DNA from 2 places in the Nocardioides sp. Leaf374 genome. Region 1 is predicted to be linked to the other one. Evidence: predicted binding sites of a transcription regulator. Region 1 holds the regulator's gene; the other holds the start of a gene.
The links. The regulator LexA, encoded in region 1, represses DNA repair genes until DNA is damaged. The targets are predictions, from matches to a motif close to TCGAACANNTGTTCGA.

Region 1 (4,336 bases):
TACTCGTCACGGTCGCCGGCGGCGGCGCCGGCGCGCTCCCAGATCTTGCGCACCAGCACGGGCAGTCCGCCGACCGCGGCGGGGTGGCGCTCGGTGAGGTGGCGGAAGAAGATCCAGTCGCCGTAGACCGCGAGGTCCTCGTCGCGGTCCATCGACTGCCGCGGGTGGGAGAGCGGGCTGTCGGCGAGGTACTGCACGTTGTCGTTCACCGAGTCGAAGAGCTCGTCCTCGGCCCAGGTGGCGGTGGCCTCGATGAGCCAGCCGTCCTCGCCGGCGTCGTAGGCGTACTGGACGGCGTGGAAGTACTCGTGCGCCGCGGTCACCTGGAGGTTCTCGGTCGGCAGGTTCGTGGGGAACTGCCCGGTGCGGTAGTCGTTGTCGAGCACGCAGTAGGCGGGCACGGCGCGCGCGTCGTCGGGCACGTCGTCGTCGGAGGTGCAGTAGCCGTAGAAGCTCATGCTGCCGACGTCGCCGAGGTAGACGTCGGTGCGGGCGTCGCCGCCCTTGGCGCCGTCGGGCAGCGGCGTGCGGTAGCCCGCGCCGGCGTAGGTGTCGTGCACGTCCTGCAGCGTCGAGAGCGCGAAGTCGACGTAGTCGGGGACCCCGTTGCTCGCGCCGCCGTCACCGTCGCCGTCGTCCTTGGCGGAGACGTTGTTGCCCCTGCTCTGGTCGGTGCCGTCCGTGACGTAGTGCACGCAGAGGTCGTCGGTGCAGATGCGCTGCACGGCGTCGCCCTCGTAGTCGAGGTAGCCGTCACCGCGCCTGTCGGTCGGCCGGGCGAGGTAGGCCGCGGCCTCCGCGCGGTCGGCGGGGGAGAGGGCGTCCATGCTCAGCGCGAGGTCGCGCAGCGCCCCCGTGAGGTCGGCCTCGCCGGCCTGCGTGAGGGTCTGCTGGGCCTCCGCGGGGCTGGTCGCCGGGTCGACCAGCGTCTCGACCACTGCGAGGGCCGCGAGGGCGTGCTCGTCCGGCGTCTCGGTCCCGTCCACACCGGGCAGCCCAGGGAGCCCGGGGACCTCGGGCAGGTCGACCTGGGGGGCGGCCACGGCCGTGCCGGGCAGGGCCGAGACCGTCAGGGTCGAGACGGACAGGGCGCCCGCGAGGAGCAGGGCGGACAGGGGACGAAGGCGCACGTCGGGCACTCCAGTGGGTCGAGGGTTCCGGCTCTCGCTCCAGGCTCTCACGGGTCGCCGACACGCACGCCGGCCCGTCCTCCGCGGGGAGGACGGGCCGGCCCCGGGGTGTCCCGGGTGGGTGCGGCGGCGGGCTAGACGCTGCGCAGGACCGCGGTGACGACGCCCAGGATCGTGGCGTGGGTGCCGTCGATCGGGTCGTAGGCCTCGTTGTGCGGCAGCAGCCAGACCTGGCCGTTCTTGCGCTGCAGGGTCTTCACCGTCGCCTCGCCGTCGATGAGGGCGGCGACGATGGTGCCGTTGTCGGCGGTCTGCTCCTTGCGGATGACGACGTAGTCGCCGCTGCAGATCGCCGCGTCGATCATCGAGTCGCCCACGACCTCGAGCAGGAAGAGCTGCCCCTCGCCGACGAGCTGCTTGGGCAGGGGGAAGACGTCCTGCACCTGCTCCTCGGCCAGGATCGGGCCGCCGGCCGCGATCCGGCCGACGACCGGGACGTAGGTGGCGGCCGGCACGGAGTCGCCGACACCGGTCTCGTCGTAACCGCTCTCCTCGGCCGCCGAGATCGACCGGCGGGCGGCCATCACCTCGGGCAGGAAGACCTCCAGCGCCCGGGGCCGGTTGGGGTCGCGCTTGAGGAAGCCCTTCTCCTCGAGCACCTTGAGCTGGTGGGCGACGCTCGAGGTGCTGGTGAGGCCGACAGCGTTGCCGATCTCGCGCATGCTCGGCGGGTAGCCGCGCTTCTCGATCGCGTCGCGGATGGTGGCCAGCACCCGCAGCTGCCGCGGGGTGAGGCCGGTGGCGTCGGGTGCACCGTCGGGCAGCTCGGTCACCGTGCCGTCCGCCGTGCCGTCGGTCGGGCCCTCCGTGGGACCGCCCCCGGTCCGCCCCCGGGTGTCCTTGGTCGCCATCGTCTGCCTCTCCGCTGGTCGGTGCCACCGATCGGTGTCGCTGGTCGCCCGGTCGGGCGACGTGCTCACCATGCCAGGAGGCTCCGAGGGTTTCAAACACCTGTTCGAACGGCGTGTCGGACCGTTCGCGACGCCCAAGGCCCGCGGGTCCGGGCCTCCCTGCCGGACGGGCGGTCGAACAGATGTTCGTCCGACCCCTTGTGCTGTTCGAACGCGTGATCTAACGTCGTACACATGTTCGATCGAACGTGTGGTCGATCCGGTGCTCGACGGCGGTCCTCCAGGACTGTCGGTGGTCACCACTAGACATCACTTCGTCCACCTCGAGCTCCACCCCACGGCTGACCGCCCCCTTCCCCAGGAGGTCCCCATGAGCACCACGATCCAGCACCCCGCCGCATCCCGTGTCGCCACGCACCACGTGCGGCTGACCCGGCGTGGGCGACTCGTGGTGTTCACGCTCTCGCTCCTGGCCATCCTCGCCGTCGGCGTGTGGTTGGCCGCCGGGTCGGTGGCCACCTCCCAGGCGCAGCCCACCGAGGTGATCGTGGTCGGCACCGGCGAGACGCTGTGGGACATCGCGGCCGACGTCGCCGACGACGGTGACGTGCGCTCGACGATCGTCGAGATCCAGCAGCTCAACGACCTCGACGGCGGCATGGTCGCCGCGGGCCAGCGTCTGCGCATCCCGCTGGCGTGACCTCGGGCGCCGTCGTCGGCGCCCCCATCGACATCACCGGTCGCTTCGACCCCGGCCGGTGAGCAGCGGGGAAGGTGCAGGAGGGCGGGCCCCACCGGGCCCGCCCTCCTCTGCCGTCCAGGGGTGCTGCCAGCCGGTCAGCGCGCCGCGCGGCGTCCGCCGGGCGGGCGCGGCGCGGTCGGCTCGAGGTCCTCGCCGTCGCCGTCCGGGGCGGCGCCGGTCGGTGTGCTGGTGATGCCGAGCTCGCGGAGCAGGCGTGCCACCAGCAGGAGGCCGACGAAGAGACACGCCACGGCCCCGACCGAGGCCAGGGCGAGGAACGCCCAGGAGCCGGAGTCGCCGTCGCGGGCAGTGGTGCCGAAGTCGATCGCGGCGTAGACGAGGTAGCCCCAGGCCACGACGGCCGCCGTCACGGCCAGGGCCAGCGCCAGCAGGCGCGGGCGCAGCTGGCGGGGCGGCCGGGTGCCCTTGCGCGAGCCTGCTCGCTTGCCCGCTGTCGCCACGGGCTCATTCTGTCCGATCGTCCGTGAGTTCGCAGCGCGACACCACCATCGCGTCGCGCCCGTCGACCCGGTGCCCTGACCCGGTGGCTGGACCCGGTGGCTGGCACGGTGGGGGCATGGAGGTCCTCCCCGACATCGTGGCCGCGGAGCCGGCGATCGTGTTCTGCGGCCTGGCCGGCGCCGACTCGACCCGCACCCGGGAGCACTACTACGACTCGCCCGGCAACTCCTTCTGGGAGTCGGTGCACCTGTCCGGTCTCTCGCCGCGTCGGTTGCGGCCGGAGGAGGACCGTGAGGTGGCCGCCCTCGGTCTCGGCCTCACCGACCTGGTCGGCCACTGGGACCCGCGGTGGGTCGAGGTCGACGAGCTCGTCGCCAAGGTGGGGCGCTGGCGGCCCGACTGGCTGGCCTTCACCAGCAAGGGTGTCGCCCACGAGGCCGCGCGTGCGCTGGGTCGACGCGCGCACCCCCGTCTCGGCGCCCACGACTGGTACGTCGGGACCGCGCAGGTCTTCGTGCTGCCCGGGACGAGCGGGGCCAACCATCGTCGGGACTACGACGGTCGGCCCACGCGCGTCGCGTGGTGGCGCGAGCTGGCCCAGCTGGCCGGTCGCGCCTGAGTCCTCAGTTGACGGTGAGCACCATCCGGAAGCGCGCGTCGCCGGCCATCATCCGGGCGTAGGCCTCGTTGGCCTGCTCCAGCGGCATGGTCTCGATCTGCGCCTCGACGCCGGTGAGGGCGCTGAAGTTCAGGGTGTCCTCGCTGTCGGCCGCGGTGCCCGAGGCGTGACCGGCCACGGAGCCGTTGATCGGGATGAGGGCGGCGGCCGGCACGGGGATGGGCTGCTCGGCCGCGCCGACCACGACCAGCTCGCCGTCGACGCCCAGGCCGGGGATGGTGGAGGCGACGGCCTCGCCGTTGGTGACAGTGGAGAGCACGACGCGGGCGCCGCCGAGCTTGGCCAGCTCCTCGCCGGGGTCGGTGGCGGTGGAGTCGATGTAGGTGTGCGCGCCCAGGCCCAGGGCGAGGTCGGCCTTCTCGGTGCCGCGGGCGATGGCGGCGACGCGGAAGCCCATCTTGGCGGCGTACTG
Region 2 (4,336 bases), on a different contig from region 1:
AGCGGTGACCCTGAGCTGGGCGGCCACGCCGGCGGGCACCGGCACGGCCGGCACGTACCGGGTGCTGCGCTGGAGCGCGGCCACGGGCGGCACCAGCGTGCAGGCCTGCGCCACCACGGCCCCCACCACGACCTGCTCCGACGCGGGCGCGCCCGTCCTGGCGACCGCCTACTACTCCCTCGTCGCCACCGTCGGCGCCGCCTGGAGCAAGGAGTCCGACCGGGTCGCGGTGCCGGTGGCCGGCTCCTCCGACACCGTCGCCCCCGCGCTCACCGTGGGCTTCCCGACCACCGGCACGTCCTCCTCGTCCAGCTCGTTCTCGACCAAGGTCGCCGCCGGCTGCCCGGCGGGCGGGGTGGCCTGCGGCTCCACGTCGGACAACGTCGCCACCACCGCGGTCACCTACCGCCTGGAGCGGCGCAGCGGCACGGGCCTGGGTGCGAGCACGGTGTGCTGGAACGGGTCGGCGTGGGCCTCGGCCACCTGCCTGCTCGGCCAGCAGCCGGCCACGCTGGTCGGCGGCACGGCCTGGCGGGTGCCGAGCTCGCCCGAGTCCGCCTACCCCAACACCTTCGGGGCGGCGGCCTTCACCCTCACCGTCCGTGCCGTCGACGCCGCCGGCAACGCCACCACCGCGACCAGCACCTTCTCCACCACCTGACCCGCCCCGCGCGGTCCCACCTGCCCGCGCGGGGCTCCGGGCCCGGCCCTACGATCGCCCGGTGCCGTCACCCCGCATCGGAGTCCTCGCCCTCCAGGGCGACGTGGTCGACCACGTCCGCGCGCTGCGGGCGCTGGGGGCCGAGGCGACCGGCGTACGCCGCGCGGCGGAGCTGGCCGCCGTCGACGCGCTGGTCGTGCCGGGCGGCGAGTCGACCACGATGATCCGCCTGGCGAGGGTCTTCGACCTGCTCGGACCGCTGCGCGAGCGGATCGCCGAGGGTCTGCCGGTGCTCGGCACCTGCGCGGGGATGATCATGCTGGCCGACCGCGTCGAGGACGCCGCGCCCGGGCAGGAGACCCTCGGCGGGCTGCACGTCACGGTGCGCCGCAACGCCTTCGGGCGCCAGGTCGACTCCTTCGAGGGCCCGCTCGACGTGGCCGGCCTCGACTCCCCGGTGCACGCCGTCTTCATCCGCGCGCCCTGGGTGGAGGCCGTCGACGACGACGTCGAGGTGCTCGCGCGTGTGGCGCACGGTCCGGCCGTGGGTAGGATCGTCGCGGTCCGGCAGGGCCCGCTCATGGCCACCTCGTTCCACCCCGAGGTCGGCGAGGACACCCGCATCCACGGGTTGTTCCTCGACCTGGTCCGGGAGCCCTGACCGGCCGGCGCAGCACTTCGACAAGCACGACCGCCCCGGTGCGCCGGGAGCAGGGCGTGGACGGACGGGAAGAGGGAACGCATGTCGGGGCACTCCAAGTGGGCGACCACCAAGCACAAGAAGGCCGCGATCGACGCCAAGCGCGGCAAGATGTTCGCCAAGCTGATCAAGAACATCGAGGTCGCGGCCCGCATGGGCGGCGGTGACCCCACCGGCAACCCGACGCTCTACGACGCCATCCAGAAGGCCAAGAAGTCCTCGGTGCCCAACGACAACATCGACCGCGCGGTCAAGCGCGGCTCCGGTGCGGAGACCGGCGGCGCCGACTACCAGACGATCATGTACGAGGGCTACGGCCCCTCCGGCGTCGCGATGCTCATCGAGTGCCTCACCGACAACAAGAACCGCGCCGCCATGGAGGTCCGCACCGCCATGACCCGCAACGGCGGCTCGCTGGCCGACCCGGGCTCGGTGTCCTTCCTCTTCCACCGCAAGGGCGTCGTCGTGGTGCCCGCGCAGCAGGAGGGGAAGACCGTCTCCGAGGACGACGTGCTCGAGGCGACCCTCGAGGCCGGCGCCGACGCCGTCAACGACCTGGGGGAGGCCTTCGAGGTCGTCTCCGAGCCCACCGACCTGGTGGCGGTGCGCACCGCGCTGCAGAGCGCCGGCATCGACTACGACTCCGCCGACGCCTCCTTCGTGCCCGACATGCAGGTCGCGCTCGACAAGGACGCCGCGGCCAAGATGTTCCGCCTCGTCGACGTCCTGGAGGACCTCGACGACGTGCAGAACCTCTACGCCAACTTCGGCGTGGCCGACGACGTCATGGCCCAGCTCGAGGACGCCTGACCCGAGGCCGCTCCCGAGGCTGCTCCCGAGGCTGGGCCCCGGCCCGCGTGTCGCCGCGGCCCAGGCCGGTCGTGGTGGGTAGCGTTGCCTGCGAACACATGTTCGACACGACGCCGGCCCACCGAGGCCCGGTGGCAGGACAGGAGGCGCGATGCGGGTGCTCGGGATCGACCCCGGCCTGACCCGCTGCGGCCTCGGGGTGGTGGAGGGGTCGGTGGGCCGCCCGCTGACCCTCGTCGACGTCAACGTGGTGCGGACCTCCTCGCACCTGCCGGTCGCGGAGCGCCTGGTCACCATCGAGAAGGGCGTGGACGCCTGGCTCGACGAGTTCTCACCCGACGCCGTCGCGGTGGAGCGGGTCTTCGCCCGCTCCGACGTGAGCACGGTGATGGGCACGGCGCAGGCCAGCGGGATCGCCATGGTGTGCGCGGCGCGACGCGGGCTGCCGATCGCGCTGCACACCCCCAGCGAGGTCAAGGCCGCGGTCTCGGGCAACGGTCGCGCCGACAAGCAGCAGGTCGGGGCGATGGTGACCCGGATCCTGCGCCTCGACGCGCCGCCGAAGCCGGCCGACGCGGCCGACGCCCTGGCCCTGGCCATCACCCACATCTGGCGCGGCGGGGCCCAGCAGCGCCTCGACGCCGCCGTCGGGGCCAGCGGCGCGCGCGCCCACCGGCAGGCGCAGGTCGACGCCCAGGTCAGGGCCCAGCGGGCCGTCCAGCAGCAGGCGCGCAGGCGCGCGTTGGAGCAGGCCGCCGAGGTCGCGGCCGGGAGGAGCAGCAGGTGATCGCGTTCGTGCACGGCCAGGTGGCCACGGTGGGCCTGTCCAGCGCCGTCCTCGAGGTGGGCGGCGTGGGGCTCGAGCTGCTCTGCACCCCCGGCACCCTGGCGTCGCTGCGCGTGGGGCAGCCGGCGACCCTGCCCACCAGCATGGTGGTGCGCGAGGACTCCCTGACGCTCTTCGGCTTCCTCGACGACGACGAGAAGGCCTGCTTCGAACTCGTGCAGACCGCCTCCGGCGTCGGTCCCAAGCTGGCCCAGGCGGTGCTGGCCGTGCTCGCGCCCGACGACCTGCGCCGCGCAGTCTCGGCCGAGGACGTCAAGACCCTCACGCGCGTGCCCGGCATCGGGCAGAAGGGCGCGCAGCGGATCATCCTGGAGCTCAAAGACCGCCTCGGCGCGCCCGTCGGCGGTCGCTCGGCGCCAGCCGCCGCCTCGGCCGAGCCGTGGCGTGAGCAGGTGGCGACCGGTCTGGTCGGTCTGGGCTGGTCGGCGAAGGACGCCGAGAAGGCCGTCGACGCCGTGGCCCCCGAGGCGGGGCCGGTGCCCGACGTCGCGGCGCTCCTGCGCGCCGCGCTGCGCTCGCTGAGCAGGGCCTGACGTGCGCGAGGAGGACCTCGCGGCCGCCGAGGACGCCTACTTCGGGTCCCTGACCGCCGCCGAGGCCGAGGGCGACGAGCGTGCGGTCGAGGCCGCGCTGCGACCGCGCAGCCTCGACGAGGTCGTCGGGCAGGCCCGGGTGCGCGACCAGCTGGGCCTGGTGCTGGAGGCGGCGCGGATGCGCGGGCGCTCGCCCGACCACGTGCTGCTGTCGGGCCCGCCGGGTCTCGGCAAGACCACGCTGGCCATGATCATCGCCCACGAGATGACCGCACCGCTGCGCCTGACCAGCGGCCCGGCCATCACCCACGCCGGCGATCTGGCCGCGATCTTGTCGGGGATGAACGAGGGCGAGGTCCTCTTCGTCGACGAGATCCATCGGATGTCGCGCCCGGCGGAGGAGATGCTCTACATGGCGATGGAGGACTTCCGCGTCGACGTCGTCATCGGCAAGGGGCCCGGCGCCACCGCCATCCCGCTCGAGATCCCGCCCTTCACCCTCGTCGGCGCGACCACCCGTGCCGGGCTGCTGCCCGGCCCGCTGCGTGACCGCTTCGGCTTCACCGCCCACCTCGAGTACTACGAGCCCCACGAGCTCGACCGCATCGTGCACCGCTCGGCGGGCCTGCTCGGGGTCGAGCTGCGCCCCGACGGCTCCAGCGAGATCGCCTCGCGCTCGCGCGGCACCCCGCGCATCGCCAACCGCCTGCTGCGCCGGGTGCGCGACTTCGCGCAGGTCCGCGCCGACGGCGTCGTCACCCTCGACGTGGCGCGCGCGGCGCTCG

Region 2: a site for LexA is predicted at 2,262-2,277, ahead of ruvC (crossover junction endodeoxyribonuclease RuvC). Genes of this name have one in related genera too.

The regions. Positions count from the first base shown of each region.
Region 1 covers NZ_CAKASO010000001.1:134,162-138,497, reverse strand. The annotation lists gene LPA27_RS00720 (MXAN_6640 family putative metalloprotease) at 1-1,130, opposite strand, end outside; gene lexA (transcriptional repressor LexA) at 1,265-2,041, opposite strand; gene LPA27_RS00710 (LysM peptidoglycan-binding domain-containing protein) at 2,412-2,741, shown strand; gene LPA27_RS00705 (hypothetical protein) at 2,879-3,244, opposite strand; gene LPA27_RS00700 (mismatch-specific DNA-glycosylase) at 3,361-3,864, shown strand; gene LPA27_RS00695 (alcohol dehydrogenase catalytic domain-containing protein) at 3,869-4,336, opposite strand, start outside.
Region 2 covers NZ_CAKASO010000011.1:95,464-99,799, forward strand. The annotation lists gene LPA27_RS07735 (hypothetical protein) at 1-661, shown strand, start outside; gene pdxT (pyridoxal 5'-phosphate synthase glutaminase subunit PdxT) at 723-1,322, shown strand; gene LPA27_RS07745 (YebC/PmpR family DNA-binding transcriptional regulator) at 1,404-2,171, shown strand; gene ruvC (crossover junction endodeoxyribonuclease RuvC) at 2,323-2,958, shown strand; gene ruvA (Holliday junction branch migration protein RuvA) at 2,955-3,551, shown strand; gene ruvB (Holliday junction branch migration DNA helicase RuvB) at 3,601-4,336, shown strand, end outside.